Regions from separate parts of the Stenotrophomonas sp. 99219_Sma genome, predicted to be linked through region 1. Evidence: predicted binding sites of a transcription regulator. Region 1 holds the regulator's gene; the other holds the start of a gene.
What was found. The regulator FliA, encoded in region 1, starts transcription of late flagellar genes. The targets are predictions, from matches to a motif close to TAAAGTTTNNCNNNCNNNGGCCGATAA.

Region 1 (15,917 bases):
GGTGATGGCCATGAGCGGCTCGATCGGCCGTGGTGCAAGCGCCTGGATGAAGCATGCACTCAGCCCAGAGCAGAGCCTGCGGCAGAACCCGAAGGAACTGTTCGGCCACTTCGGCGACCTGCTGCTGCAGTTCATGCTGGTGATCGCGCCGCTGGTGCTGGTCTGCCTGCTGGCCAGCTTCGTCGCCCCGCTGGTGATGGGCGGCCTGCGCTGGTCGCAGAAGGCGATGATGCCCGACTTCAACCGCATGAACCCGATGAGCGGGCTCAAGCGCCTGTATGGCCCGGAAGCCATCGCCGAGTTCACCAAGTCGTTGTTGCGCGTGGCTTTTGTCGGCGTTGCCGCCGGGCTGGTGGTGTGGACCGGCTTCGACACCCTGCGCGGGCTGATTCACCACCCGCTGGAGACCGCCATCACCGACGGGCTCGGCTTCACCCTGCGCCTGCTGCTGGCCACCGCCGGCGCCATGCTGGTGCTGGCCGCCATCGATGCGCCCTACCAGCGCTGGAACTGGATGCGCAAGCTGAAGATGACCCGTGAAGAGCTGCGCCGGGAAATGAAGGAAAGCGAGGGCAGCCCGGAGGTCAAGGGCCGCATCCGCCAGCTGCAACAGCAGATGGCCAACCGCCGGATGATGGAGGCGGTGCCCACTGCCGACGTGGTGGTAGTCAACCCCACCCACTACGCGGTGGCCCTTAAGTACGAGGGCGGCGCCATGAACGCCCCCAAAGTGGTCGCCCTGGGTGTGGATGAGACCGCCCTGCGCATCCGTGAAGTGGCCGACGGCAACAAGGTGGCGATCGTCTCCGCCCCGCCTTTGGCACGCGCCTTGTATCGGGAAGGCCAACTCGGAAAGGAAATCCCCGTGAGACTGTATTCGGCCGTCGCCCAGGTCCTGTCCTACGTCTACCAGCTGCGCGCCTGGCGCACTGGCCCGATGCCGGACGCCCCGCACATCCAGGTGGATGAATTCGGCAAGGGAGGCCGCCCGTGAGCGCCCAGCCCTCCACCGGTTTCAACACCCGCCGCGCGCTGGAAATGATCCGCCAGGGCCTTGGCGCACCGCTGATCGTGCTGGCCCTGCTGGCCATGGTCGTGGTCCCGCTGGCCGCGCCGGTGCTCGATGCGCTGTTCACCTTCAACATCGCCATCTCGCTGATGGTGCTGCTGGCGGTGGTCTACGTGAAGCGCCCACTGGATTTCACGATCTTCCCGATCGTGCTGCTGATCACCACCATGCTGCGGCTGGCGCTGAACGTCGCCTCCACCCGCGTCATCCTGCTGAACGGCCAGAACGGCCACGACGCCGCGGGCAAGGTCATCGCCGCGTTCGGCGAATTCGTGATCGGCGGCAACTACGCAGTGGGCATCGTGGTGTTCGCGATCCTGACCATCATCAACTTCGTGGTCATCACCAAGGGCGCCGGCCGCGTCTCGGAAGTGACCGCGCGCTTCATCCTCGACGCGATGCCCGGCAAGCAGATGGCGATCGACGCCGACCTCAACGCCGGTTTGCTGACGCGTGAAGAAGCCAAGCTGCGCCGCGAGGAAGTCCGCGAGGAAGCCGATTTCTACGGCGCGATGGATGGTGCCAGCAAGTTCATCCGTGGTGATGCCATTGCCGGCATCCTGATCCTGTTCATCAACATGCTCGGCGGCCTGGCCGTAGGCGTGCTGCAGCATGGCATGCCGTTTGGCGATGCCGCTGCCACCTACACCCTGCTGTCGATTGGTGATGGCCTGGTGGCGCAGCTGCCGGCGCTGCTGGTCTCCAGCGCCGTGGCCATGCTGGTCACCCGCGCCTCGCGCTCGCAGGACATGGCCCAGGCCATGACCGGCCAGGTGTTCGGGCAGTACCGTGCGCTGGCGATCACCGCCGGCATCATCGGCGTGGTCGGCCTGGTGCCGGGCATGCCCAACGTCGCTTTCCTGACACTGTCCGCGATCCTCGGCTTCATCGCCTGGAAGGTCTACCGCAAGGGCAAGGCCGCGGCCACCGATCCGGCAGCCGCAGGCAATGACGCTGCCGCGCTCAACGCACTCGGCCGCCCGGCCGCGCCGGCTCCGACTGCCGAACTGAGCTGGGACGAACTGCGCCCGGTCGATCCGCTGGGCCTGGAGGTCGGCTACCGGCTGATTCCGCTGGTGGACAGCAGCCAGGGCGGCGAACTGATGGCACGCATCAAGGGCGTGCGGCGCAAGCTGACCCAGGACGTCGGCTTCCTGATCCCGTCGGTGCACATCCGCGACAACCTGGAACTGCCGGCCAACGGCTACCGCGTGCTGGTGCACGGCGTACCGGTGGCCACCGCCGAGATCCATCCGGACCGCGAGCTGGCACTGGACCCGGGCAGCGCGCTCGGCGCGCTGGAAGGCATCGCCGGCAAGGACCCCGCGTTCGGCCTGGACGCGACCTGGATCCAACCGCACCAGCGTGCCCAGGCCGAAACGCTGGGCTACACCGTGGTCGATCCGGCCACCGTGGTCGCCACCCATCTGTCGCACCTGATCCGCGAACACGCGCCCGAGCTGCTCGGCCACGAGGAAGTGCAGCACCTGCTGGCCAACCTGGCCAAGAGCGCGCCCAAGCTCGTCGAAGATCTGACGCCGAAGGCGCTGCCGCTGTCGGCGGTGGTGCGCGTGTTGCAGAACCTGCTGGTCGAGCGCATTCCAATCCGCCAGCTGCGCAAGATCGCCGAAGCACTGGTCGAACACGCTCCGAACAGCCAGGACCCGGCCGTACTGACCGCCGCGGTGCGCACCGCGCTGGGTCGTTTCATCGTGCAGGAGATCGCCGGAATGTCGGCGGAGCTGCCGGTGTTCACGCTCAACCCACAATTGGAACGTGTCTTGCAGGAGTCCACGCAGGGCAACGGCGCCGCGCTGGAACCCGGACTCGCTGAGCGACTGCACCAGAGCCTGGCCGAATGTGTCAGCAAGCAGGAAGCCCGCAACGAGCCCGCGGTCGTGCTGGTACCTGGCCCGGTGCGTGCCGCGCTGGCCCGCCTGGTCCGCCACAGCGTTCCGTCGCTGTCGGTCCTGGCCTACAGCGAGGTGCCGGAGGACAAGCGCCTGAAGCTGGTCGGAACGATCAGCTGACGCCGCCCTCCGATGCGCCAGAAAACAGACACCACTTTCGAACCAACGCAACAGACAGATACCAAGGGGAACCCGCACCGTGCAGACCACCGACCACCCGAGTTCTCCGACCGCCACCCCGCCGTCTTCGTCCCGTGACCACAGCATGAAAATCAAACGATTCGTCGCCGCCGACATGCGCTCGGCCATGAACCTGGTGCGCAAGGAACATGGTCCTGACGCCGTGATCCTGTCCAACCGCCGGATCGAGGAAGGCATCGAGATCGTCGCCGCCGCCAACTACGACGAGAGCGCCGTGCAGCGTGCACTGGAAGCCTCGCGTCGTGACATCGCTCCGCCGCCGGCGCCGAAGCCGCGCACCGCCGCCGACGCGGTGATCGCCGCGGTCACCCGCCGCCGCAGCAATACCCCGGCACCGGAACCGGTCGCCGCAACCACCTCGGCCGTGGCTGCCCTCGCCCGCGCTGCGGTCGGCGCCACCGGCCGCACCCTGGACAGCGCCGACGAGATCGTGCCGACCCGCGGCAGCACCGGCTTCGCCGCCACCCTGGCACGCGCCGCCGTCAACGAACCGGCGCTGCCGGATCAGATCTTCGCTCCGTTCGCCGAAGCCATCGTCGCACCGGCGCCCAGCACCGCCGCACCGGCCAACCGCGCCCGCTTCCAGATCGACCCGCCGCACGAGACGCATCACGAAAGCGCGACGTCGGCCGTGCAGCCGCCGCCGCTGCCGACCGCTGCCGTGACCGAAGCGCAGCCCGGGATCGTTGCCAGCGAACCGGCACCGGTCGAAGCCAGCGACGAAACCGGCGCTGCCCCCGTGCTGGCCCCAGCCCCGGCACTGACCCTGGTGGCCCAGGACGACGCCGAGATCCGCCAGCTGCGCCAGGAAGTGGCCGGCATGCGCCATGTGATCGAGCGCGAGATGAACCGCTTCACCGACGAGCGCCTGCGCGGCTGCCCGGTGCGCGCCACCGCGCTGGACCTGATGGACGAGTATGGCTTCGATGCCGGCCTGGCCCGCGACGTGGCCATGCAGATCCCGCTGGAGACCGAGGCCCATCGAGGCCGCGGCCTGATGCTGGGGCTGATTTCGCGCAAGCTGCCGATCGCCCCGGTCGACCCGCTGGAAGAAGGTGGTGTGATCGCACTGGTCGGACCGACCGGCGCCGGCAAGACCACCACCATCGCCAAGCTGGCCTCGCGCTTCGCCGAGAAGCACGCGCCGCGTGACGTGGCCCTGGTCACCACCGACACCACCCGCATCGGTGCCCGCGAGCAGCTGTACGGCTACGGCCGCCAGCTCGGCATCGCGGTGCACGAGGCCAACAGCGGCACCGACCTGGACCAGCTGCTGGAACGCCTGAAGGACTACAAGCTGGTGCTGATCGACACCGCCGGCCTGGGCCCGCGCGACCGCGCCCTGGCCGCCCAGCTGCAGTGGCTGCGTGCCGCCCGCCAGGTCCGCACCCTGCTGGTGCTGCCGGCCAACACCAGCTTCGGCGACATGGACGAGGTGGTCCGCCGCTTCGGCGCCGCCAACCTGCAGGGCCTGGTACTGAGCAAGCTGGACGAGACCGGCCGCTTCGGCAACGCCCTGTCGGTGGCCGTGGACCATGCCCTGCCGATCACCTGGGTGACCGATGGCCAGGACGTCCCGGAGGACCTGCACCGGGCCAGTGCAGCCAATCTTGTACTTCGCCTTGAAGATTTGCGCCGCGCGGCCGATATGCCCTGCAACCCGGAGTTGAACCATGCCGTCGCGTGAGTACGCCAAGCTGACCAAGACCTTCCCGCTGTCGGCCACCCGCAGCGAGCCGCTCGGCCCTGTGCGCACCATTGCGGTCACTGGCGGCAAGGGCGGCGTGGGCAAGACGAATGTGTCGGCCAACCTGGCCGTGGCCCTGGCTGGAATGGGCAAGCGCACGCTGCTGCTGGACGCCGACCTCGGCCTGGCCAACATCGACGTGATCCTGGGCCTGAACCCCACCTTTACGCTGGCCGACCTGGTCGCCGGCCGCTGCACGCTGGATGACGTCATCGTCGAAGGCCCGAACGGCGTGCTGGTGGTCCCGGCCGCATCCGGCCGCCGCCACATGGCCGAGCTGGCCCCGGCCGAGCACGTTGGCCTGGTCAACGTGTTCTCCGAACTGGAGCGCGAGCTGGACATCATGGTGGTGGACACTGCCGCGGGCATCACCGATGGCGTGCTGACCTTCTGCCAGGCCGCACAGGACACCGTGGTGGTGGTCTGTGACGAGCCGGCCTCGATCACCGACGCCTACGCACTGATCAAGGTGCTGTCGCGCGAGCGCGGCGTGGACCGCATCCAGGTGGTGGCCAACATGGTGCGCGACCCGAACGAGGGCCGCGTGCTGTACGAAAAGCTGACCCGCGTCTGTGAGAAGTTCCTTGCCGATGTCTCGCTGAACTACCTGGGCTGCGTGCCGCAGGATGACTGGCTGCGCCTGTCGGTGCAGCGCCAGCAGCCGGTGGTGAAGGCCTATCCGTCCAGCCCGGCGGCGCTGGCGATCACCGAGATCGCGCGCCGTACCGCGCGCTGGCAGGCGCCGACCGAACCGCGTGGCGGCGTCGAGTTCTTCCTCGAACGCATCCTCAAGCAGCGTGGGGTGACGGCATGAAAGGCGCAGCCCAGTACAGGGAAGTGCAGCGCTCGGCGGCAAACGAAGTCATCGCCCAGCATTCGGACCTGGTGCGGCGCATCGCCCACCACCTGGCCGCGCGCCTGCCGGCCAGCGTCGAGGTCGACGACCTGATCCAGGCCGGCATGATGGGACTGATCGAAGCCTCGCGCAGCTATGACGCCGACCAGGGTGCTTCTTTCGAGACCTACGCCTCGATCCGCATCCGTGGTTCGATGATCGACGAGATCCGCCGTGGTGACTGGGTCCCGCGCTCGGTGCACCGCCGTGCACGTGATGCCGCCGCCACCATCCGCCGCCTGGAACAGAGCAGTGGCCGTGCCGCCAGCGCCACTGAAGTGGCCGCCGCGATGGAGATGCCGCTGCCTGAGTACCTGCGGCTGATGGAAGACGCTGCACGTGGCCAGGTGCTGAGCCTGGAATCGCGCATCGAGGACCAGGGCGAGCTGGACACCGTCGCCCAGGGCGGGCCGACCCCGCAGCAGGTACTGGAGCGCGGTGAGTTCGGTCGCGAGCTGGGCAAGGCCATCGGCCACCTGCCCGAGCGCGAACAACTGGTGCTCTCGCTGTACTACGAGCAGGAACTGAACCTGAAGGAGATCGGCGCGGTGCTCGGCGTGAGCGAGTCGCGGGTCTGCCAGATCCACGGCCAGGCGGTACTGCGCCTGCGCGGCCGGCTGAAGCTGTTCGAGGCTGCCGACGCAGGCCTCGAAGAATGAACATCCCCGAGGCGGCTGCCCCCGGCCGTCCGGAATGAACAACAAAGGAATTCTGCTTTGAACAAGAACATGCGCATCCTGATCGTCGACGACTTCTCGACCATGCGTCGAATCGTCAAGAACCTGCTGGGCGATCTGGGCTTCACCAATACCGCCGAAGCCGAGGACGGGCATGCCGCGCTGTCGCTGCTGCAGAGCCAGCCGTTCGATTTCGTGGTCACCGACTGGAACATGCCGGTAATGACCGGCATCGAGCTGCTCAAGGCCATCCGTGCCGATGCCAAGCTGAAGACCCTGCCGGTGCTGATGGTCACGGCAGAAGCCAAGCGCGAGCAGATCATCGAAGCCGCCCAGAGCGGCGTGAACGGCTACATCATCAAGCCGTTCACCGCGCAGACGCTGGAAGAGAAGCTCGGCAAGATCTTCGAACGCCTGGCGGCCAGCGCCTGATGGATACCACGGTCGACAAGAACGCCCTCGCCCTGCGCCTGCAGGAAGCCCTGGACGCACTCGAGTCCGGTGACGAGGCCGCCTGGCGGCAGCGCATCGACGGGCTGGTCGCGCTGCGCACGCAGCCGATGATGAGCGGCCTCTCGCGGCTGGCCCGCGAGCTGGGACAGGCGCTGGGCGAACTGCCGACCGTGCCGAGCGAAGCCGGCGAACTGGACGACGCCTGCGCGCGACTGGACCACGTGGTGGCGATGACCGAACAGGCCACGCACCGCACCCTGGACCTGGCCGAGGAATGCCGCAGCCTGACCGAACAGCTGCGCGCCGAAGGCCTGCAGCCGGGCCAGGACGCGCAGCTCGAGCGCATCCGCCACAACCTGACCGAGATCGCCCTGACCCAGAGCTACCAGGACCTGACCGGGCAGATCATCCGTCGCGTGGTCGGCATCGTCCGCCGCGTGCACGAAGGCTTCGGCGCGCTCGGCCTGCCGCCGGAACAGCATCGCACCGACCCGGAACTGGCCGGGCCGGCACTGAAGGGACTGGACCGCCACGCGGTCTCGCAGAACGACGCCGACGACCTGTTGTCGGATCTGGGGCTGTAAGCATGAGCGCGGTATCCGACGACATCACTGCCGATTTCATCATCGAGGCGCAGGAAATCCTGGATCGCCTCGGCGAACAGCTGGTGTCGCTGGAGCAGGCACCGCAGGACAGCGACCAGCTCAACGCGGTGTTCCGCGGCTACCACACGCTCAAGGGCGGCGCCGGCTTCCTCGGCGTCACCGCCATGGTCGAGCTGTGCCATGCCGCTGAAGAGGCGCTGGGCGCCGCACGTGCCGGCCAGGCCGTGCTGCAGGCCCACCACTTCGACGCGGCCCAGCAATCGCTGGACTACCTGCAATCGATGCTGGACGCGGTTTCCTCCGGCACCGAGCCGGGCTATGCGCCGCCGGACCTGATCGCACAGTTCGACGTGCACAGCGGTGCCGTGGCTGCACCCGCCGCCGCCGCAGCACCCACCGCGGGTGGCAGCGACCTGATCACCGACGACGAATTCGAGGCTCTGCTCGACCAGCTGCATGGTGGCAACGCGCCGACCGCGGTCGCGCCAGCGAAGAAGGCCGACGACGGACTGATCAGCGAAGACGAGTTCGAAGCCCTGCTCGACCAGCTGCACGGTGGCGCGGCACCGGGCACCAAGCCTGCGGCCGTGGTGGCACCGGCACCGATCGCAGCGCCGCGCCCGGTCGCCGCACCGGCACCGGTGGCGAAGCCGGCCGCCAAGCCGCTGGCCGAGGCCGAACATACCGTGCGCGTGGACACCAAGCGCCTGGACGCGATCGTCAACCTGATCGGCGAACTGGTGCTGTCACGCAATCGGCTCAAGACCCTGCGTGCACGCCTGCGCGATGAAGAGCTGGACCGGGCCGTGTCCACTCTGGATATCGCCACCGCCCGCCTGCAGTCGGCAGTGATGCGCACCCGCATGCAGCCGGTGGGCAAGGTGTTCTCGCGCTTCCCCAAGGTTGCCCGCGACGTCGCCCGCTCGCTGAAGAAGGAAGTGGACCTGGAACTGATCGGCGCCGAGACCGAGCTCGACCGCAACTTGGTGGAAGCGCTGGCCGACCCGCTGGTGCACCTGGTCCGCAACGCCATCGACCATGGCGTGGAAATGCCCGACCTGCGCGAGGCACAGGGCAAGCCACGGATGGGCCATGTGCGCCTGTCCGCACAGCAGGAAGGCGACTACGTCAGCATCGAGGTGCAGGACGATGGCGCCGGCATCGACCCGGAAAAGCTGCGTGCCAAGGCGCGCGAGAAGGGCCTGATCGATCCGGAAGCCGCCGCGCGCCTGAGCAGCGAGGAGTGCCTGCACCTGGTGTTCCTGCCCGGCTTCTCGACCAAGCAGCAGGTCACCGACATCTCCGGTCGTGGCGTCGGCATGGACGTGGTGCAGTCACGCATCCGCGAACTGAGCGGCCAGATCCAGATCCAGTCGGAGCTGGGCCGTGGCAGCCGCTTCCTGATCCGCGTGCCGCTGACCCTGGCGATCCTGCCGACCCTGCTGGTGCAGGCCGGCGAGGACGTCTATGCGCTGCCGCTGGCCCGCGTGATGGAAGTGCTGCACGCGCCGCGCACCTCGCTGGGCTGGTTCGATGGCCGTGCCGTGCTCGACCGCCGCTCGCACACGCTGCCGCTGGTCGATCTGCGCCAGTGGCTGGATGTGACGCCGGCAGCCTCGCCGCTGCTGACCATCGTGGTGCTGCAGGCTGGCGAAGCGCGCTTCGGGCTGGTCGTGGACCAGGTACGCGGGCGTGAGGAAGTGGTCATCAAGCCGCTGCCGAAAGCGCTGCGCGGCCTGCGCGGTTATGCCGGTGCAACCTTGATCGGCGATGGTCGCATGGCGCTGATCCTGGACGTGGACGGGCTGCGATGAACCCCACCGGGCCATGCCCGGCGCCCCGAAAACTGTGACCACCGTCTGTACGCGATCTACCGGTGTCTCAAGTCCCATTCATACACGCCGATACCGGAACCATGGATAGACTCAGCCTCATTGGACTCTTTCTCGCCCTGGCCTCGCTGGTCGGCGGCAGCATCCTCAAGGGCGCCGGCCTGGCGTCGTTGTGGTCGCCTGCGGCGTTCGTGATCGTCATCATCGGCACCGTCGCCGCGATCCTGCTGCACACCTCGCCGGCGGTGTTCAAGCATGCCTTCAAGATCGTGCGCTGGGTCGTGCGCCCGCCGCACAGCGATCGCCGCGAACTGATCCAGCAGATCGTCGAGTGGAGCAACATCGCCCGCCGCCAGGGCCTGCTGGGCCTGGAATCGCAGGTGGAAGCACAGCAGGACCCGTTCCTGCGCAAGGGCCTGCAGCTGCTGGTGGACGGCGTCGAACCCGAATCGATGCGGCACATGCTGGAAATCGAACTGGGCAGCCAGGAACACCAGGACCAGGCCGGTGCCAAGGTCTTCGAAGCGATGGGCATCTATGCACCGACGCTGGGCATCATTGGTGCCGTGCTTGGCCTGATCGCGGTGATGAAGAACCTGGCCGACCCGAGCAAGCTCGGCCACGGCATCGCCGCAGCGTTCACCGCCACCATCTACGGTATCGCCTCGGCCAACCTGCTGTTCCTGCCGGTGGCCGCCAAGCTCAAGAGTGTGATCTCGCACAACACCCGCGACCGCGAAATGGTCATTGAAGGCCTGATCTCGATCGCCCAGGGCGAGAACCCGCGCAACATTGAAACCAACCTCTCCGGCTTCCTGCACTGACATGGCCCGCCGCAAGCACCACGAAGAGCACGCCAACCACGAAGCATGGGCGATCCCCTATGCCGACCTGATGACGCTGCTGCTCGCCTTCTTCGTGGTCATGTACGCGATTTCCTCGGTGAACGAAGGCAAGTACCGGATCATGGCCGACGCGCTGACCGATGCCTTCGGGGGCGCGCCGCGCACGATCAATCCGGTACAGGTCGGCAACAAGCAGGTGCAGGGTGGCGGCTGGGACAGCCCCTCGGTGATCAAGTCCGGCACCAAGATCGGGCCCTCGGCGCCTGCGCCGTCGCACGACCCGACCCTGCTGCCGTCGATGGCCTCGCAGATGCGTATGCCTGTTTCGGTGCACAACCAGGAGCAGATCGCGCGCGCCGAGCGCCAGCTCAACAGCATCGCGGACCGCCTGACCGCCGCACTGGCGCCGCTGATCGACCGCGGCATGATCAGCGTGCGCCGCACCGAGCTGTGGATCGAAGTCGAGATCAACAGCGACATCCTGTTCCCCACCGGCTCGGCGGCGCTGGACGTGCATGCGCGGCAGACCCTGGCCAGCCTGGCCGAGGTCCTGCGCGACGTACCCAACAGCGTGCGCGTGGAAGGCCACACCGACAACGTACCGATCGCCACCGCCACCTTCCCGTCGAACTGGGAACTGTCGGCCGGGCGCGCGGCCAGCGTGGTGCACCTGTTCGCCGACCAGGGCGTGCAGCCGTCGCGGCTGGCGATGGTCGGCTACGGCCAGTTCCGCCCGCGCGAAGAGAACGACAGCGCGCAGGGCCGCAACCGCAACCGCCGGGTGATGGTCATCATCCTGGCCGACACCTCGCACTCGGTGGACCCACTCGGCCAGCGCCTGAACGCAGCCACCGGCGCCACCCGGAACACCGATACCGAACAAGCCGCGGCAACTCCGGCTACCGCCCCCACCTCCCCCATCGCACCGGTGAAGTTGCCGCCGGTGCCGGCTGGCAGCCGCGTCGGCGCCGCCGTTCCCCCGGCAATGAAGGAGTAATCCGATGCGCATCTGGGCAGTCGCCAACCAGAAGGGCGGAGTCGGCAAGACCACCACCACCCTCGCCCTCGGCCGCGGACTGGCCGCACTTGGCCATCGCGTGCTGCTGATCGACCTCGATCCGCATGCCTCGCTCAGCCGCGCGTTCGGCGTACCGGTAGACCCGCCGCCGGCTGGCGTGCTGGAGCTGTTCGGCGCCCCGCCCGCCGATCTTTCCAGCCTGTGCCATGCCAGCAGCATCCATGGCCTGGACTATGTCTGCGCACAGTCCGCGCTGGCCACGCTGGAACGCCGCAGCGCCAACCAGCCTGGCCTTGGCCTGGCGCTGCAGAATGCGCTTGCGCGCCACCAGGGCCAGCACGACTACATCCTGCTGGACTGCGCGCCCACCCTCGGCCTGTTGATGATCAATGCGCTGGCCGCAGCCGATCGCCTGATCATCCCCACCCAGGCCGAGCCGCTGGCCCTGCATGGCCTGGATGGCATGGTCCGCACCGGCGAGATGGTCGAACGTTCGCGCCGCCGCCCGTTGCCGATCTCGATCCTGCCGACCCTGTTCGATCGCCGCACCCGCGCCGGCAACGAGTCGCTGCGCACGATGCAGGATCGTCACGGCACCCGTGTGTGGGAAGACGCGATTCCGATCGACACCCGCATCAGCAACGCCGCCGGCCTGACCCTGCCGAGCGTTGGTGAGGATTACCCGGGCCGCGGCCTGGCCGCCTATCGCCGCGCGCTGAACTGGATCCTCGGCGAGGACGCCCGTGCCCTGGAGCAGGCCGCATGAACAGCACCGGTGTACTGGACGACTACCTGGACGAACTGCTGGGCGAAGCGATCGCCGTGGCACCACCGGCTGCACCGCCGCCGGCGAGCGACGAAGCGTGCCCAGCAATTGCAGCCGACGGCGAACGCGAGCCGACCTGGGATGACCTGCCGGCCGAGGTGATCTACGAAACCGAGACCGTCGCCGCTGCGCCTGCCGTCGACAACGCCGCACTCGAAGCCGCCTTCGACGCGGCCGCAACGGCTGAGCGCGAACCCACCTGGGACGATCTGCCCGCCGAAGTGATCTACGAAACGGAGACTGTTGCTGCTGCCGCGGCAGAGGACGACGCAGCACTGGAGGCCGCCTTCGAGGCCGCCGCAATGCCTGTCGCCGCCCCCGAGCGCGAACCGACCTGGGATGACCCGCCTGACGAGGTGATCCACGAGACAGCCCCTGCTCCCGCCACCGCCAAGTCCGGCCCGGAACCTACATGGGACGACCTGCCGGACGAAGTGATCTACGAGACCGATCCGGCCGACAGCCATCGACTCGCCCACACCGACAGCCCCGGCCTGGAGGCCGCGTTCGAGGCCGCTGCGGGCGGCGAGGACGTTCCTGCGCCACCAGCGGCCGTGGTCGCAGCACCCGCTCCAGTTGCACGCACCGATGCCGCGCCGCCACCGCGCGTGGCCGTGGACGCGCCAGCAGGCAACCGCCCGAGCAGCTGGCAGGAGCTGCAGGCACAGGCACATCGGCCCGCCAGCAGCCCGCATCCGCAGAACCGACGCGCCGGCGAGCGCACCTCGCGCTGGCTGCGCCTGCGCTGCGGCACCCAGGCCTATGCACTGGAACTGCTGAAAGTGCAGGAAGTGGTGCTGCCGGTGCCGCTGCTGCCGTTGCGCGGCACTGCGCCGGCCATGCTGGGCATCATGAACCTGCGTGGCCAGGTGGTACCGGTGATGGACCTCGGCCTGCACCTGGGCGCCGCGGCCGCCGAAGACGACTCACAGACCCGCATCGTGGTGCTGGAGGAAGACGGCGAGACCATCGGCCTGCGCGTGTCGGCAGTGGAAGATGTCGCCAACCTCACCGATTCGCAGATCGAGCCACCCGATACCGCGCGCATCTGCCAGATCTCCAACGACCTGTTCCGTGGCGTCGCCAGGGTCAGCCAGCGCCCGATGATCCTGCTGGATGCCACCCGGTTGTTGAGTTGAACGAAAAAAGGGGACGGAGGGGATTAAGTCGCAATCGACCAGGCGCTCCCGCAGCCACCCTCAGCAACCGCGACCACGCAGTGGGGACGTAAGGTATTGATCCAACGGATCAACGCCTTGCGTCCCCGACAGGCACCGCATCGGCGCAAAGCGCCGAGCCAGTTGCGACTTAATCCCCTCCGTCCCCTTTTCAACAGCGACCGCATCGACGCACCGCGTCGATTCCCCTAAAGAACCCCGCCGGGGTGCCGTTATGGATCACGGAACCGTTTGTCCGGAGCAACGATGAGCACTGTCGAACTGGGTGGGGATCTCGGCATCGAGAGCACCACCGAGCTCAAGAACCGCCTCGCCCCGCTGGTGGCGCAGGCAGGCGAGCTGACCCTGGATGCCAGCCAGGTCGCCCGCATCCACACGGCCGCCGTGCAGGTGCTGTGTGCGTTCGTGCAGGCCCGCCGCGAGGCAGGCCTCGGCACCGGCTTCCACGGTTGCACTGCAACCTTCCGTGACGCCGCGCGCCTGCTGGGCGTCACCCAGGCCCTGGGCCTGGACGTAACCCATGACAACCTGAAATCTGTGGAGAACGCTGCATGAGCGCACGTATCTTGGTGGTGGACGATTCGGCGTCAATGCGCCAGATGGTGTCCTTCGCCCTCACCTCGGCCGGTTTTGCCGTCGAAGAAGCTGAAGACGGCGCGGTCGCGCTCGGTCGCGCCAAGGGCCAGCGCTTCAATGCGGTGGTCACCGACGTCAACATGCCGAACATGGACGGCATCGCGCTGATCCGCGAACTGCGCCAGCTGCCGGACTACAAGTTCACGCCGCTGCTGATGCTGACCACCGAATCGGCCGCCGACAAGAAGTCCGAAGGCAAGGCCGCCGGTGCCACCGGCTGGCTGGTCAAGCCGTTCAATCCGGAACAGCTGGTCGCCACCGTGCAGAAAGTGCTGGGCTGATCGCCCGCCACCGCTCCCCTTCTTCGCTTCCGGACCACCACTGCCATGAGCATGGACCTGCAACGCTTCCACGCCACCTTCTTCGAGGAGAGCCGCGAAGGCCTCGACGCGATGGAGGCTGGCCTGCTGGCCCTGGAATCGGGGCAGCAGGACGCGGAGATCATCAATTCGGTGTTCCGCGCCGCCCACTCGATCAAGGGCGGCGCCGGCACCTTCGGCTTCGATGCGATCGCCGGCCTGACCCATGTGCTGGAAACGCTGCTCGATGAGCTGCGTGCCGGCAAGCGGGCGCTGGAAGGCCACGCCGTCGACGCCATGCTGTCCTCGGTGGACGTGCTGCGCGCCCTGCTGCGCGAAGCCGAACACGGCCAGGCCGCCGATCCCGCCGCAGTTGCTGCGGTGAAGGCGCGCCTGGAGGCGGTTCTTTCCGGCGAGGCCGCAGCGAGCGCCCCCGCGGCCGCCGCAGCCAAGGTGGACGATACGCCGGAAGCCTGGCAGATCGGCTTCACCCCGGCGCCATCGCTGTTCATGAGCGGCAACGACCCGCTGCGCATCATCCGCGAACTTGAGCACCTGGGTTCGCTGCAGGTCGCCGCGCGCATGGAACGCCTGCCCGGCTTCGCCCAGCTCGACCCGCTCGAGGCCCACCTGGCGTGGGACCTGGGACTTGTTGGCAAGGTGCCGCGCAGCAAGATTGAAGACACCTTCGCCTGGGTGCTGGACGACTGCGAACTGGACATCCGTCCGGCTGCGCCGCCGAGCCTCGCCACCGAGGCACCTGCCACACCCGCCCCTTCCACACCGGCTGCCGTTGTACCGGCGGCACCCGCCGCCGCTGCCAGCAGCGCTGGCGGCCAGGAAGCCGAAACCTCGATCCGGGTCAGCGTCGACAAGGTCGATGCGCTGATCAACCTGGTCGGCGAACTGGTCATCACCCAGGCCATGCTCAAGCAGGTCTCGCACGCGCTGGACCCGGTCCACGCCGAGAGCCTGTTCGCCGGCCTGGACCAGCTTGAACGCAACACCCGCGATCTGCAGGAAGCGGTGATCGGCGTGCGCATGCTGCCGGTCGATGCGGTGTTCCGCCGCTTCCCGCGCCTGGTCCGCGACCTGTCCAGCCGTCTCGGCAAGCAGGTCCGCCTGCGCACCGTCGGCGAAGGCACCGAACTGGACAAGGGCCTGATCGAAAAGATCGCCGATCCGCTGGTGCACCTGGTGCGCAACTCGATCGACCACGGTCTGGAAATGCCCGACGTGCGTCGCGGTGCGGGCAAGGACGAGACCGGCACGATCACCCTGGCAGCCTCGCATCAGGGCGGCCATATCGTCATCGAAGTCAGCGACGACGGCCGCGGCCTGGACCGCGCCAAGATCCTGGCCAAGGCCACCGAACGCGGCCTGGCGGTGCCGGACAACCCGACCGATTCGCAGGTCTGGGACCTGATTTTCCAGCCGGGTTTCTCCACCGCCGATGCAGTCACCGACCTGTCCGGCCGTGGCGTTGGCATGGACGTGGTCCGCCGCAACATCCAGGCGCTGGGGGGCGAGGTCCAGATCGAAAGCAGCCTCGGCGCTGGCACCCGCACGCTGATCCGCCTGCCGCTGACCCTGGCCATCCTCGACGGCATGACCGTGGCGGTGGCCGGTGAAACCCTGATCCTGCCGCTGGCTTATGTGCTTGAGGCCCTGCAGCCGCAGGCCGAGGACATCCGCAGCATGGCCGGCGAAGGCCGCGTGCTGCGCG
Region 2 (15,917 bases), 1.3 Mb from region 1:
CGCCGCCAGCTTCGGCAGCGCCTCGATCCTGCCGATCAGCTGGATGTACATCGCGATGATGGGCCGCGACGGCCTGCGCAAGGCCACCCAGGTCGCGCAGCTCAACGCCAACTACATCGCCAAGCGCCTGGCCCCGCACTTCAAGACCCTCTACACCGGCCGCAACGGCCTGGTGGCACACGAGTGCATCCTGGACGTACGCCCGCTGGAGAAGACCAGCGGCATCGGCGCCGAGGACGTGGCCAAGCGCCTGATCGACTTCGGCTTCCACGCCCCGACCCTGAGCTTCCCGGTGGCCGGCACGCTGATGGTCGAGCCGACCGAGAGCGAGTCGCTGCACGAGCTGGATCGCTTCATCGACGCGATGATCCAGATCCGCGAGGAGATCACCGCGATCGAAGACGGCCGCCTGGACCGCGAGGACAACCCGCTGAAGAACGCGCCGCATACCGCGACCGCCGTGACCGCCAGCGAATGGACCCACGCCTACCCGCGTGAACTGGCTGCGTTCCCGCTGGCCAGCCTGAAGCAGAGCAAGTACTGGCCGCCGGTGGCCCGTGTCGACAACGTGTACGGCGACAAGAACGTGATGTGCGCCTGCATCCCGGTCGATGCCTACAAGGACGATGAAGTCGAGGCGTGATTCCTCGCTGCATCGGTAAACAGAACGGCCCGCGCAAGCGGGCCGTTTTCATAAGCGCGTGTGGACCAAGGTCCACACCCACAAACATCCGATCACGGATCCGGCATCTGCCCCAGGCTCAACTGCCACGACACGCCGAAGCGGTCCTGCACCCAGCCGTAGCGGTTGCTGAAGTCATAGTCGCCTACCGGCATCAACCAATGGCCGCCCTCACCCAGCACGCGTGCGGCACGTTCGAACTGCTCGGCGCCGGAGCACTCCACGAACAGCGAGATCGACGGCGAGAATGTGAAATCGTGCACATCCAGGCTGTCAAAGCACAGGTAATGGGTGCCGCCGAGCAGGAAGATGGCCTGGCGCACCTGCCCGGGCACGCCGGCGCCGGCTCCCTCGGGGTGCCGTTGCAGGGCCAGCAGGTGGAAGTCGGCAAAGGCTTCGGCGTACAGGGCCAGGGCGGCCTCAGCCTGGCCGGTGAACATCAGGAAGGGGCGGCTGCGCAGCATGCGGTACTCCTGGTCGACGGGCCGCGGACGGCCCACACGATCAGGATGGCACGGCGGATGTGCAGCCCCCGTGGTAGTGCCGGCCGCTGGCCGGCAGCTTCAATCACGCCTCGCGCATGCGCCGTGCGATGGCGCTGCTGGTGGCGATCGTGGCGGTCAACGCCACCATCGACAGGAACTGCAGGCGGGTGTGCGACTCACTCAGCAGCAGGCCGAAGATCAGTGCCAGGATCGCCAGCGCACAGACGGTCAGCCACGGGAATCCGGCCATGCGGAACGGCAGGCGGGTGCCGAGGCGGTCGGCCCGGCGGCGCAGCACCAGCTGCGAAACCAGCGACAGCGTCCACACCAGCAGGCAGGTGGAACCGACGATGTTCAGCAGCACCGGCAGTACCCGGTCCGGGAACAGCAGTTCCATCACCGTGGCGGCAAAGCCGAACAGCACGCTGGCCAGCACGGCGATCACCGGCACCTGGCGCGGGTCGGTCCAGCCGAGCACGGCCGGGGCTTCGCGGCGCTGCGCCAGCGAATACATCATGCGCGAGGCACCGTAGAGGTTGGCATTGAGCGCCGACAGCAGCGCGATCACCGCGATCAGGGTGATGGCCGTACCCGCGCCCGGGATGCGGGCAATATCCAGCACCGCAGCGAACGGCGACTTCAGCGCCTCGCTGGTCCACGGCACCACGGCGATGATCACGCTCAGCGAGCCGATGTAGAACACCAGGATGCGCCAGGCCACGGTGCGGATGGCACGGGCAATGCTGCGCTCGGGATCTTCGGTTTCGGCCGCAGCGACGGCTACGATCTCGGTGCCGCCAAAGGCAAAAACGACAACCAGCAGCGCCGCGCCGATGCCGGCCAGCCCCTTCGGCGCGAAGCCGCCATGCTCGGTGAAGTTGCTCAAGCCCGGCGAGGTGACCTGCGGCAGCCAGCCCATCAGCAGCGCCACACCGATGGCGATGAAGGCCAGGATCGCCGCCACCTTGAGGATGGCGAACCAGAATTCGAACTCGCCGAAGTTCTTCACCCCGAGCAGATTGATCGCGGTGAAGAACAGCATGAAGGCCAGCGCCGCCATCGGTACCGGTATCGCCGGCCAGACCGTGGCAAGAAGCCCGGCCGCGCCTACCGCCTCGGCGGCGATCACGATCACCAGCTGCACCCACCACAGCCAGCCCACGGTGGCGCCGGCGGTGGCTCCCATGGCATCAGCGGCATAGACCGAGAACGCGCCACTGGTCGGCTTGGCCGCCGCCATCTCGCCCAGTGCGTTCATCACGATGATCACCAGCGCACCAGCGACCAGATACGACACCAGAACCGCCGGGCCGGCCGCCTGTACACCCACGCCCGAGCCGAGGAACAGGCCGGCGCCGATGGCGCTGCCCAGGCCCATCATGATCAGCTGGCGGGGCTTGAGCGAGTGCCCGAGGCGGGACGGCGAAGCGGTCGGAATCGAGTTGGGCATCGGCAGGGCTGGCGGCGGCTACAGGGGCGACACCTTACCCTGTCCCGTGCCCACGGGGATAGGCACAGCGCAGCAGGCGGCTCAGGCCAGCGCCGGCTCGCCGACGTTGCCACCAATACGGGCCCGGTAGGCGCGCGGCGAGAAACCGGTTTCAGCCTTGAACTTGCGGGTAAAGGCGCTCTGGTCGCTGAAACCGCAGGCCTGGCCGATGCAGGCGATGCTGTCGTCACCGTGCAGCAGGTGCATGGCCATCTGGATCCGCAGCCGGGTCAGCACCTGCTGCGGGGTCATCTGGAACACCTTGCGGAAGCTGCGCTCCAGCTTGGACAGCGAGAAGCCGGTGATGTCCAGCAGGGTCTGCATGCGCACGTTCTCGGCGTAGTGCGCATTGAGGTGGGCCAGGGCCAGCCGCAGCTGCTCGTATTGGGTGCCCAGGCTGTCCTTCTGGCCGAGGTCGCGGGATATGCCGATCAGGCCCTCGATGGCCCCATCGACCACCAGCGGGCGCTTGCAGGTCAGGCACCAGCCCGGTTCGCGGTTGGCGAACAGGTGCAGCTCCATCAGGTTCTCGATCACCTCACCGGACAGCACGCGGGCGTCCTGGTCGACGTAGTCCGCACTGAGGCCGGTCGGGTAGATTTCAGCAGCGGTACGCCCGATCACGTCCTTGCGCGCGCGCAGGCCCAGCCGCCGCAGCATGGTCTGGTTGACGTGGGTGTAACGCCCCTGAAGGTCCTTGATGAAGAACAGCACATCCGGGATGGCGTCGAACAGGGCTTCGATGTCGGCGGGCTCGACTCGCATGGGGCAAGCATACCCGAGCCTGCTTTTGCCTGTACGTTCACCTTTGCCGGACCTCGGTTTAACGGGCTCGGTTCCAGTGTCGTGGTTCTCTTTCAGATCCTCCGGAGCCAACGTCAATGGCCGCCAGCAAGCCGACCGGCAAGCGCGCAACCACCCACGCTGAAAACCAACACCGGGGCAACGGTGATGAACTGCACCAGCAGGCCGGGAGCAGCCATCCGGTGATGACCACCGATCAGGGCATCCCGGTGGCGGACAACCAGAACTCCCTGCGGCAGGGAGCTCGGGGGCCCACGCTGCTGGAGGACTTCATCCTGCGCGAGAAGATCACCCACTTCGATCACGAACGCATTCCCGAGCGCATCGTGCACGCACGTGGCAGCGCAGCACATGGCTACTTCGAACTGACCCGATCGCTGAAAGCGCATACCCGCGCGCGCGTCCTGACCGAGGTAGGCGTGAAGACACCCGTGTTCACCCGCTTCTCGACGGTAGCCGGTGGCGCAGGCTCGGTGGACACCCCGCGCGACGTGCGCGGCTTCGCGGTCAAGTTCTATACCAAGGAGGGCAACTGGGACCTGGTCGGCAACAACATCCCGGTGTTCTTCATCCAGGACGCCATGAAATTCCCGGACCTGGTGCACGCGGTGAAGATGGAACCGGACCGTGCCTTCCCGCAGGCGGCCACGGCCCACGACACCTTCTGGGATTTCATCTCGCTCATGCCCGAGTCGATGCACATGATCATGTGGGCAATGAGCGACCGTGCCATTCCGCGTTCGCTGCGCATGATCGAAGGCTTCGGCGTGCACAGCTTCCGCCTGCTGAACGAGGCAGGTGAGTCGACCTTCGTCAAGTTCCACTGGCGGCCGAAGCTGGGCATCCAGTCAACGGTCTGGGACGAAGCGCTGAAGCTGCAGTCGGCCGACAATGACTTCCATCGCCGTGACCTGTTCGAGGCCATCCAGCGCGGTGACTTCCCGGAATGGGAGCTGGCAGTGCAGCTGTTTACGGAAGAAGAGGCCGACGCATTCCCGTTCGATCATCTGGACCCGACCAAGATCATTCCCGAATCACTGGTGCCGTTGCAGGTCATCGGCCGCATGGTGCTGGACCGCTGGCCGGACAACTTCTTCGCCGAGACCGAGCAGGTGGCGTTCTGCCCGGCCAACGTGCCGCCCGGCATTGACTTCAGCAACGACCCGCTGCTGCAGGGGCGCCTGTTCTCCTATCTGGACACCCAGCTGCTGCGCCTGGGCGGCCCCAACTTCCACCAGATCCCGGTGAATGCTCCGAAGTGCCCGTTTGCCAATCATCAGCGCGACGGCCACATGCAGATGCAGGTTCCCAAGGGCCGGGTGGCCTACGATCCCAGCTCGCTGCAGGAAGACACACCGCGCGAGGCCTCAAGCGGATTCCGCAGTCACGCCAGCACGGACGATGGCCGCAAGGGCCGCATCCGCGCGGAGAGCTTTGCCGACCACTACAGCCAGGCCCGCATGTTCTTCCGTAGCCTTGAAAAGCCGGAACAGGCCCATCTGGCATCAGCGCTGGTGTTCGAGTTGTCCAAGGTGGAAACGCTGAAGGTGCGGGTGCGTACCCTCAGCCACCTGCGCAATATCGACGACTCACTGGCACAGCGCGTGGCTGACGGGTTGGCGTTGCCTGCACTCCCCGCCCCCGCGCCGACTGCCACCCCGGTGCGGGACATGCCCCCCGCTCCCGAGGTACGCGTGATCGGGCGCAACAAGCCTACCCTGCAGGGTCGCTGCATCGGCATCCTGTTCGATGAAGGCTCCGACGCTCGCATCATTGCCAGCCTGAGCAAAGCAGCCAGGAAAGCAGGTGCAGACGTGAAGCTGGTCGCCCCCAAAGTGGGTGGCGCCACGCTCAGCGACGGCGCCTTGCAGGCGGCGGATGGGCAGCTGGCGGGCACCCCCTCGGCCGTGTTCGATGCGGTGGCCGTAGTGCTCAGCCCGGAAGCCGCGAAGGCTTTGTCGAAAGAGAGTGCAGCCATCGAATTCGTCAGCCAGGCGTGGGCGCACCTGAAGGCCATTGCCAGCGATGCCGGCGGCCATGCGCTGCTGAAGGCAGCAAGGGTCGGCAACGATGCCGGCATCGTCGAAGCGGAAGATGCCAAGGCCTTCCTGGCGGTCGCCGCCACCCGCCAATGGGCGCGTGAACCCAAGCTGCGCCTGCTGGCCTGACTACAACGACAGGAGAACCGTCATGCCCCGTGGTGACAAATCCGCATATACCGACAAACAGAAGCGCCAGGCCGAGCACATCGAGGAAAGCGAGCGCGAGCGCGGTGCTGGCGAAGGCACGGCCGAGCGTATTGCCTGGGCTACCGTGAACAAGCAGGATGGCGGCGGCAAGCGTAGCGGCAGCGCACGCAAGGGTACGAAGAAGGCGACCCGCAAGACCGCTGCCAAGAAGGCGCCTGCCAGGAAGTCCGCTACAAAGAAGGCCACACCCAAGACGGCAGCGAAGAAGGCACCTGCGAAGAAGGCGGCGGCTAAGAAGGCACCGGCTCGCAAGACAGCCACAAAGAAGGCGACAAAGAAGACGACAAAGAAGACGGTGGCCAAGAAGGCCAGCACTCCCGCCTCGCGTAGTGCTGCCGCGAAGAAGGCAGCGAAGACCCGTGCGGCAAAGAAAACCGTGCGCAGGGTGGCAGCGAAGAAGGCAGCACGTACCCGCGCGCGCGGCTGAGCCCTTCGATCATGGCGACAGCGTCCTCATCCACGCGGCAACTTCGGCTGCAGCTGCGTCGGCGCGCGCCTGGAGTAGCAGATGCGGCCCTTCCAGCGAAACATGACGAGCATCCGGCAAAAGGGCCTGCAGCTCTGCCACGCTGGGCGGCCACAGCAGGCGGTCATGGCACGCGTGCAGGCACAGCGTCGGCACTTCGATTGCCGACAGCAATGCGCGTACGTCGACCCGCAGGGTCGCTGCGGCGCGTTGCCGCAACGTGATCGCCGGAACCTGGACCAACGCATCGCGCAGCATCGACATGTGCTCGCGGGTGCGCCACCGCCCCAGCAGCAGGCGCGCCAGCAACGCCACGGGAGGCAGAGGCCAAGCCGGCGACAGCAGGGCTGCGCTGGCTGCCGGCAATGGCACCGGCCGACGCGCAAAGGTCGAGGCAAGCACCAGTCCGCGCAGCCCGGTAGGGTGTCGCGTGGCCAGTTCAACTGCCAACGGGCCCGAGAAGGACTCGGCAAGCAGGATGAAGGAATGGCCGGGCAGCTGCGACCACAGCCGTTGGGCTAGCGTGGCGTGATCCTGCCCTCCCTGCGCAGGTAGCGTAATCGCCTGCGTCGTCAGCCCATGAGCCTGAAGTGCTGACAGAAACGGGGTGGACAGCCTGCCGGAGCCATCCAGGCCGGGCAGCATCAGCACGTGCTGCGGCGCAGCCGATGCTGAATCACAGCCCGGCTTTTCCTCGCTCCCGATTCCCATGTCACCTCCTTTGCTGACAAGCATCACCCACATCGGCAGGCAACGGAACCTCTGCTCCGGCTCTCCGGCTGCTTTGCCGGTCAAGGTTGAGCAATACTGTCCGCTCTGCCGCGGAACGCGGCTGCCAAGGAGAGCCGTTGATGCGATGGACCTACGCGCTGGCCATGATGGCCATGATGCTGCCACTGAACAGCTCCGCCAGCGATGGTTGGATAAACGGGGACGGCAAGGCGATGCCGGAGACCGATGCAATGAAATCCAGCGGTGGCTTTGCTGCATCGCTGCTGGTTACCTCCGATGCCGACTGGCAGGCCAAGTGGGAAACCCCACCGGAGACCACTCCCGGTTTTACCGAGGCCAACGAAGTCCACCTGGGCGGTGAATTGTTCCTGCTGACATTCCTGTCCAACCCGCAACTGGACGAGAACCGCGTACCCAAGGTGCACTGCGATCTGCGCATGCTACGTCCGGACGGCAGTACCAGTGTCGACGAACGCGATGTTCCCTGTTTCACCACTGCCCTGCCCGGCCCGCCAACCCTGTTGTACATGACCAACCTGCACCTGAAGTTCGTCGCCGAGGCCAGTGATCCGAAAGGCACATGGACTGCGCAGGTGGTGGTCAGGGATCTGCTGCGGAATGTGAGCCTGCCTCTGCAGGCTCGCTTCGACGTCCGTTGAACGGAAGCATGCGAATGAAGATGCGGCGATTACTGAGCTGGACCGGTCTTGCGCTTTGCGTGGTCTACCTGCTGTTGACCGCATGGCTGGTTCACGGCGCGCAGTCGGATGCGGACCCGAAGGGCACCTATATCCTGATGGCGCTCCCCATCACCCTACAGTCCGCCGCACTCGATGCCATCGGCGCAGCCAGCCTGCTGTACGGCAAACCCTGGTCGACCGCGTATGCAGTGCTGCTTCCGCCAACACTGCTGTTGCTGTACGCAGCCGGCTGGCTGATCGAACGCGCCGCGCGCGGGCGCTAGCCAGCGGCACGGACCGGTTGAGCGCATCGACGCCCTGCACGCGGGAGCGCATGCAGGGCGCCATCCAACATCCAGTCGCAGGTTGCTTACGCCGCCTGCGCAGGCATGATGGGCATGCGCGCGCCCTGCTCCACTTTGAACACCGCCACCGACGTGGTCAGCGCATGCGCCTGTTCCTCCAGCGCGCGGCTGGCGGCAGTGGCTTCTTCCACCAGCGCGGCGTTCTGCTGGGTCACCTGGTCCATCTGCACCACCACCTGGTTGACCTGCTCGATACCGGCGGCCTGCTCCTTGCTGGCCGCTGCGATGTCGCTCATCAGCTGGGTGGTTCGCGAGCTGGCCTGGGCCACGCGTGCGATCGCGGCTTCCGATTCAACGGTCACTGCCAGGCCGCTCTTCACCTTCGCAGCGGCGTCTTCGATCAGCTCCTTGATCTCCTTGGCGGCGACACCGGCACGCTGTGCGAGCGTCCGCACTTCGCTGGCGACCACGGCAAATCCACGCCCCTGCTCACCTGCACGCGCCGCTTCCACCGCAGCATTCAGCGCCAGGATGTTGGTCTGGAACGCGATGCCATCGATCACCGTCGAAATTTCCGAGATGCGTGCCGAGGACTGGTCGATCTCACCCATGACCGACGCCATCTGTGCCATCGCCTGCTCGGTCTCGCGTACGGCGGCACCCGCGGCATGCGCTTCACTGTCGGCCTGACGCGCCAGCTCGGCGTTCTGGCGCACGGTGGAGGTCAGTTCCTCCATCGATGCAGCAGCCTCTTCCAGATTGGCTGCCTGCTGCTCGGTGCGGCGCGACAGGTCGTTGTTGCCGGCGGCCAGTTCCTGCGCCGCGTTGTTGATGCTGTCGGCAGCCACCTGGATGCCACGCACGATGCCGGTCAGCTGTGCGGTGGTGGTGTTGGCGTCGTCACGCATGCGTGCGAACACGCCGTCGTACTCGCCATCCATGCGTGCGGTCAGGTCGCCGTGCGAGATCGCGCGCAGCACGTCGGAAACATCGGCGATACTGGCCTGTGAACTGGCCATCATGCCGTTGAGGTGCTCGACCATCGCCTTGAACTGGAACTGGAATTCAGCAGCATCGCCACGCATGCTGAAATCACCGGCGCGCGCGGCGCGGGCCAGTTCATCGATCTGCGCGTTGATTGCCATCAGGCTCTGCTTCACTGCCGCCAGGGTGCGGGTCAGCGTGCCCTTCTCGCCCGGGTAGTCCGGCAAGTCGCGGCTGAGGTCGCCAATGGCGTAGCGCTGCATCACCTCGGCCATCAGCAGCTCCACCTGCACGTGCGATTCGACCAGGCTGTTGGTGGCCTGCACCATGCGGCCGAAGTCACCGGGGAACGCCGTGACGTCCATGCGATAGCGGATCGCGCCCGCCTCATGCTGCTCAGCCATCTGCAGCTGTGCGCCGATCGCCGCCTGCACGCTCTGCCGCACGCTGGCCATCGCCTCGCCCAGCTGGGTCAGTTCGTCACGGCCGCCAAGGCGGAACTCCTGGTCCAATTGTCCCTTGGACAGGCGCTCGGCCAGGTTCACCGCGCGGGCCAGCGGACCGGTCAGGCTGCGGCCGATCATCACCGAGGCACCGATGCCCACCAGCAGCGCGACGCCGCCCAGCACCAGCAGCTGCAGCAGGCTGCGCTCACCCAGGCGGATCGCCTCGGCGGCTGCCTCACGGCTTTCCTTCTCTTCGAAGTCCACGCCATCGGACAGCGCTTTGTTCCAGCCATTGGCCGCTTCCTGCACCGGGCCCAGGGTCAGCGCCACGGCGCCCGGGTAGTCGCCATGCTCCATCAGTTCGCTGGTCTGCTTGTTGAGTGGACGCGCAATGGCACGCTTGGCGGCGATGGTTTCCGCGATGGCCTTGCCGTCGGCGTCGCTGGGCAGCGCCTGGTAGGCGGTCCAGCTGGCCTCGTAGCGCTTGACCAGGTCGGCAATGCGCTTCTCGTCGCTGCCACGGTCTTCGCCCTGGCGAATCAGCATTTCGCGGCGCACGACCATCATCTGGTTGTTGGCATCGAGCATCTGCGACAGCAGCCGCACCTTGGCCACGCTGACGTCGACCACCTGCTGCATCGCGCGCTTCTGCACGACACTGGCGGTGGCGCCGGTGGCCACCACGGCGGCAACCAGCAGCAGCAACAGGCCAAAGCCCAGCCCAAGACGCCAGGCAACCCTGACGTTCCTCAAGTAGTTCATGGGGGTATCCAAAACGGGGGGATGCGCCCTTATCGGCGGCCCGGCAGGCAATCTTGATCGCCGTCCGTCGACGGCGTCGGCCACCGTTCACCTTGGTGAGCCCCCTGCGCAGCAGCACCTGCGCGCTGGACACGGCTGCAATACCCATGGCTGCTCATGCGGGCATCAGATCCCTTTCACGGTGGCTCGGCGGCTGCTGCGGGCAAGGTGGTGGCGTGACCTGCTGGAGATCCCAATGCCCTTGCCCGTGTCCCGATCCACCCTGCTCGCTCTCTCGCTGCTGGCGTCGCCAGCCTTCGCGCAGGCGCCGCCGCCCCACTTGCCCGCACCCATTGCCGAAACGGCCGGACCGGACACCGCACCCCACTCCGCGCTGCACGCCCAGGTGCTGCTGGATCGCGCGAGCTTCTCCCCTGGCCAGATCGATGGCGAAGTGGGCAGCAACCAGCGACGCGCGGTGTCGGGTTTCCAGGCAGCGCATGGGCTGGACGTAACGGGTGAACTGGACGACGCCACCTGGAAGGCCCTGCAGGCCGATACCGTTGGGCCGCTGGCCAGCTACACGCTGACTGCTGAGGATGTCGCCGGTCCGTTCCAGGCCACTCCGAAAGGGCCCGCCGCCCAGGCCAAGCTCACATCGCTGGGCTACGGCAGTGTGGAAGAAGCCCTCGGCGAGCGCTTCCATGCCTCCCCTGAGCTGATGAAGGCGCTCAATCCCGACGTGGACCTGACCAAGGCTGGCAGCCGCATCCAGGTACCCAACATCGCACTGGCCGCATTGCCGAAGGCGGCGAAGATCGTGGTCGACAAATCCGACTCCACGCTGCAGCTGCTGGATGCGCAGGGCAAGGTGATCGCACAGGTCCCGGTGTCGTCGGGCAGCCAGCACGACCCGTTACCGATCGGCGAATGGAAGATCCTGGGCGTTTACCGCGACCCGCCGTTCCACTACAACCCGAAACTGTTCTGGGATGCCCGCAAGGGCGAAAAGAAGGCCACCCTGCCACCGGGTCCGAACAATCCGGTCGGGCGGGTCTGGATCGATCTGTCCAAGCCGCATTACGGCCTGCATGGCACGCCCGAACCCGGCCATGTGGGCAAGACCGAATCGCATGGCTGCGTGCGCATGACCAACTGGGATGCGCAGCGCGTGGCCGATGCCGTGGATACCTCGGTACCCGTGGTGATGCAGGAGTGAGCCGATGCGCCTTTCGCAACTGATCGTGCTGGGCGTTCTGCTGGGGCTGGGTGCAGGCTGGTGGCTGCACCGCGATGCGGGTGATCCGGTACCCGCCCCGCTGCCGCAAGCGCAATCGGCACTGGCAGCGGCGCCGGCGAAGGAATCTGTAGCGACACCCGCAACAGCCCCACCCGCCAACACCGCGCCGTCGGCCGCGCAGACTGCGGATGCACCATCCGGTCTGCTGCTGCCGGTGCAGGGTATCCATGCGTCCCAGCTGCGCGATACGTTCACCGATGCCCGCAGCGAAGGACGCGTACACGATGCGATCGACATCATGGCCGATACCGGTACGCCGGTCCTGGCGGTGGCCGATGGAACGGTGGAAAAACTGTTCGACAGCGAGCGCGGCGGCTTGACGATTTACCAGTTCGAGCCCAGCGGGCGCTGGTGCTACTACTACGCGCATCTGCAGCGCTACGCCGATGGCCTGGCGGAAAAACAGGTGATCAAACGCGGGGATGTGATCGGTTACGTGGGCAGCACAGGCAATGCCAGTGCCGACGCGCCGCACCTGCATTTCGAAGTACACATGCTCGGACCGGAAAAACAGTGGTGGAAGGGAGAGTCGATCAACCCCTATCCCCTGCTGAAGTCGGCGGCACTGACGCCCGGCGCTGCCAGCGCCTCAACACCAGAGTAAAGACAGCCAACGCAGCCCCTGGAATCAGCAGGAACAGCGCCGCCATCTTCCAGAAGAAGAACGGCCACAGCCAGATGTAATCCAGGTCGGTCAGCTTCAGCAGGTCCAGCGGTGGCTGCAGCTCGATGTCTGCCGCGTGCCCGGCCAGCGCCGGGTCCACCTCCAGCACGGTGACCCGTAGCCATGAGCGGCCGCGTGGCAATGCGTCGCCGCGGCCATAGCCAAAGTAGAACGCCGTAAGGCCGCTGGACTCAACCGAAGCCAGCGCGCGATTGATGCCCTGCCCGGCCACTCCCGAACGCTCCCCTGCGCGGAAGTCTCTCTGATCGGTCGGAGTTTCGATGTGCAGCAGCACCTCGGGGTCAGCCTCTGTACCGTCCGCGGCATAGCGCAGGCGCAACCGCAGTTGGTCATCGATAAGGCGGTAGACGGTGATCTGGGCGGTTGCGCCAGGACTCAGCACCAGCGGCACCGTCTGCGTGCGCGACGCCAGGGCATTGGCGGCCGCACCCAGCAGCAGTACCAGGCAGGCGATGCCCCACAGGCTCCACATCACCCACAGGGTGATCCGCACCACCGTTACGCCCTTCACGCTGACATCCGGGTCATCACGTCATTTCCCTGCTGGCCGTGCCGACACAGTAACGAAAAAGCCCCGCTTTCGCGGGGCTCTTACTGTCACCTACGCCGGGCAGCGCCCGGCGCTACCTCAGGCGAACGGATCCTGCAGGACCATGGTGTGGTCGCGGTCCGGGCCGGTGGAGACGATGCTGATCGGGCAACCGGCCAGCTCTTCCAGCGAACGCAGGTAGGCACGTGCGGCCGGCGGCAGGTCATCCCAGTTGGTGATGCCGTGGGTGTTCTCGCTCCAGCCCGGGAACTCCAGGTACACCGGGGTGCAGTCTTCCCAGCCCTGCGCGTCCAGCGGCGCGTACTCGGTGCGCTTGCCGTTGTATTCGTACGCGATGCAGACCTTGAGCTTTTCCATGCCATCCAGCACGTCCAGCTTGGTGATGCACAGGCCGCTGATGCCGTTGATGGCCACGGCGCGCTTCAGCGCGACGATGTCCATCCAGCCGCAGCGACGCGGACGGCCGGTCGAGGCACCGTACTCGGCGCCGCGGTCACGGATGCCCTGGCCTACTTCGTCGTCCAGTTCGGTCGGGAACGGGCCGCCGCCGACGCGGGTGGCGTAGGCCTTGGCGATGCCCAGCACGTAGTCGATCGAATCGGCGCCGACGCCGGAACCGGCCAGTGCACCACCCACGGTGGTGTTGGAGCTGGTGACGTACGGGTAGGTGCCGTGGTCGATGTCCAGCAGCGCACCCTGCGCGCCTTCGAACAGCACGCGCTTACCCTGCTTGCGCAGGTCGTGCAGGATGCCGGCCACGTCGGACTTCATCGGCTGCACGTATTCGCCGAAGGCCAGCGCTTCGTCGAAGGTCTTCTGGAAATCGACCGCATCGGTGTTCAGATACTTGGTCAGCACGAAGTTGTGGTAATCCAGCGCGGTGCGCAGCAGTTCTTCCAGCTGCTTCGGGTAATGCAGGTCGGCGATGCGGATGCCGCGACGCGCCACCTTGTCTTCGTAGGCCGGGCCGATGCCACGGCCGGTGGTGCCGATCGCCTTGCCGCCGGCAGCGCGCTCGCGCGCCTGGTCCAGGGCGATGTGGTACGGCATGATCAGCGGCGCGGCCGGAGAGATCTTCAGGCGCGAACGCACTTCCACGCCGGAGGCTTCCAGCTCGGCGATTTCCTTCTGCAGCGCGGCCGGCGAGATCACCACGCCGTTGCCGATCAGGCACAGCGCATCGTCACGCAGGATGCCCGACGGGATCAGGTGCAGGACGGTCTTCTTACCGTTGATGACCAGGGTGTGGCCGGCATTGTGGCCGCCCTGGAAGCGCACGACGGCGCCGATTTCCTCAGTGAGCAGATCGACGATCTTGCCCTTGCCTTCATCGCCCCACTGGGCACCCAACACTACGACAGACTGACCCATGACGGGCTCCTCATATGTTGCGGCCATCGGGGCCGCGGACGGTTGAACCGTGGCGGGGCTGGCCAGCACCTGGAGGGCGGCTCCAAACGGGGAGCAGCCGGCGATGGAAGGCCCAGACACGGAAAAAGCCGAACGGGGAGGCCCGTCCGGCTTTTGTGCATTATCCGGGTTTCCGGGGTCGGGTGCCACCTTTCCGACGGACGGCTTCACCGGCCGGTCAGCCGCCCCGCCCGGTCGTGCCGGCCGTTGGCCGGCAATGCCAACCAAGGTTGGCATCTGCCAGAGCCGGACCACGCATGTGCCGGTCGGTCAGGCGCCTCCCGGTAGTGCCGGCCGCTGGCCGGCAATGCCAACCAAGGTTGGCATCTACCAGAGCCGGGCCACGCATGTACCGGCCGGTCAGGCGCCTCCCGGTAGTGCCGGCCGCTGGCCGGCAATGCCAACCAAGGTTGGCATCTACCAGAGCCGGGCCACGCATGTGAACGCAGGCGGCCGCTGGCCGGCAATCCCAGGTTGCCGGCCAGCGGCTGGCACTACCCTTTCAATGCCGCGCCCACCACAGCAGGCTCAGGCCGGCCAGCAGCACCAGCCCGCCGAAGCTGCGCAGGGCTGGGCTGGGCAGGTCCAGCAGGCGCTCGGCCATGCGCTTCCAGGCGAACGGGGCGACGAACAGGAACAGGCCTTCCAGCACCGCCACCAGGCAGACGGCGGCGAACAGATCTTTCATGGGGGACTCCGGAAAAAGCACGGGGCCCGGCATCTGGCCGGGCCCCGTGGGGTACTGCCCTGCGACCTCAGCGGTCGTTCTTCAGGTACTGCAGGAACGGGTCGTTCTTGTCGAGCACGATCACGCCGTTGCCGTCGGTCATGGAGCCACGGTAGGCCTCCAGGCTGCGGTAGAACGCATAGAACGACGGGTCGGCCGAGCCGGCCTTGCCGTAGATGCGCGCCGCATCGGCGTCGCCTTCACCGCGCAGGCGCTGTGCATCACGCTCGGCCTCAGCGATCAGCACGGTGCTGTCACGGTCGGCCTGGGCGCGGATGGTCAGCGACTGCTCCTCGCCCTCCGCACGCAGCTTGGCCGCTTCCTGCTTGCGCTGGGCGCGCATGCGCTCGTACACGTCATTGATCACCTGGCTGTCGGTGGGCAGGTCCACCTGCTTGATGCGCAGGTCGATCATCTGCATGCCGAGGCCCGCCACCGCTTCGTTGATCCCCTTCAGCTGCTCGGCGATCAGCTCGCTGCGGTCGCCGGAGACCAGCTGCTGCAGGGTGCGCGAGTTGATCTGGTTGCGCAGCGAGTCGGTGATGATCGGTGCCAGGCGGGCGTTGGCGATGCGCGGATCGCCACCGGTGGCACGGAAGTAGTCACCCACGTTGGAGATGTAGCCGATGGCGAAGAAGTCGACGCTGACGTCCTTCTGCTCGGCGGTGAAGTAACGCGCCGGGGCGGTGTCGAGCACCTGGAAGCGGCGGTCGAAGACCTTCACCGTTTCCACCACCGGCACCTTGAAGTGCAGGCCCGGCTTGATGTCCGAACGCACCACCTTGCCCAGGTTCAGCACCATGGCAGTCTGGTCCTCACGGACCACGTACACCGAGCCAAGCAGGCCCAGCACCACCGCCACGATCACGGCAATCCAGATAGGACTCTTCATCGGCTGCCCTCCTCACGGCCGCTCGGTCGCCCGGTCGGGCGGCCCACCGGCCGGCCCGGATCACGGGAAGCTTCCGCCGCTGCACCCGGCAGCGACGGCATCACCACCTCCGGATTGGTCACTCCCGGCGGGGCCGAGGTGGTGGGACGGGTATCGCCGGTCATCGGCACGTAGATCAGCTGGCGGCCATCGCCACCGATCACCTTGCGGTTCTCGCTCAGCACCTGCTGCACGGTCTCCAGCCACAGGCGCTTGCGGGTCACTTCCGGGGCGTCCTTGTACTGGGCCTG

Region 2: ACZK13_RS15730 (methyl-accepting chemotaxis protein) is a predicted target of FliA. The motif match lies at 10,114-10,140, and genes of this name have one in related genera.

The regions. Positions count from the first base shown of each region.
Region 1 covers NZ_CM151117.1:2,102,695-2,118,611, reverse strand. The annotation lists gene flhB (flagellar biosynthesis protein FlhB) at 1-994, shown strand, start outside; gene flhA (flagellar biosynthesis protein FlhA) at 1,039-3,099, shown strand; gene flhF (flagellar biosynthesis GTPase FlhF) at 3,245-4,867, shown strand; gene ACZK13_RS09685 (MinD/ParA family ATP-binding protein) at 4,854-5,741, shown strand; gene ACZK13_RS09680 (RNA polymerase sigma factor FliA) at 5,738-6,481, shown strand; gene cheY (chemotaxis response regulator CheY) at 6,539-6,931, shown strand; gene ACZK13_RS09670 (protein phosphatase CheZ) at 6,931-7,536, shown strand; gene ACZK13_RS09665 (chemotaxis protein CheA) at 7,539-9,371, shown strand; gene ACZK13_RS09660 (flagellar motor protein) at 9,473-10,213, shown strand; gene motD (flagellar motor protein MotD) at 10,215-11,231, shown strand; gene ACZK13_RS09650 (ParA family protein) at 11,236-12,018, shown strand; gene ACZK13_RS09645 (chemotaxis protein CheW) at 12,015-13,217, shown strand; gene ACZK13_RS09640 (STAS domain-containing protein) at 13,503-13,811, shown strand; gene ACZK13_RS09635 (response regulator) at 13,808-14,173, shown strand; gene ACZK13_RS09630 (chemotaxis protein CheA) at 14,219-15,917, shown strand, end outside.
Region 2 covers NZ_CM151117.1:3,409,207-3,425,123, forward strand. The annotation lists gene gcvP (aminomethyl-transferring glycine dehydrogenase) at 1-643, shown strand, start outside; gene ACZK13_RS15690 (VOC family protein) at 736-1,146, opposite strand; gene ACZK13_RS15695 (amino acid permease) at 1,250-2,617, opposite strand; gene ACZK13_RS15700 (AraC family transcriptional regulator) at 2,699-3,421, opposite strand; partial or broken gene ACZK13_RS15705 (catalase) at 3,595-5,628, shown strand; gene ACZK13_RS15710 (hypothetical protein) at 5,651-6,136, shown strand; gene ACZK13_RS15715 (alpha/beta fold hydrolase) at 6,146-6,886, opposite strand; gene ACZK13_RS15720 (hypothetical protein) at 7,054-7,566, shown strand; gene ACZK13_RS15725 (hypothetical protein) at 7,581-7,871, shown strand; gene ACZK13_RS15730 (methyl-accepting chemotaxis protein) at 7,958-10,084, opposite strand; gene ACZK13_RS15735 (L,D-transpeptidase family protein) at 10,320-11,282, shown strand; gene ACZK13_RS15740 (M23 family metallopeptidase) at 11,287-11,967, shown strand; gene ACZK13_RS15745 (hypothetical protein) at 11,897-12,559, opposite strand; gene ACZK13_RS15750 (adenylosuccinate synthase) at 12,677-13,969, opposite strand; gene ACZK13_RS15755 (DUF2065 domain-containing protein) at 14,511-14,696, opposite strand; gene hflC (protease modulator HflC) at 14,764-15,627, opposite strand; gene hflK (FtsH protease activity modulator HflK) at 15,624-15,917, opposite strand, start outside.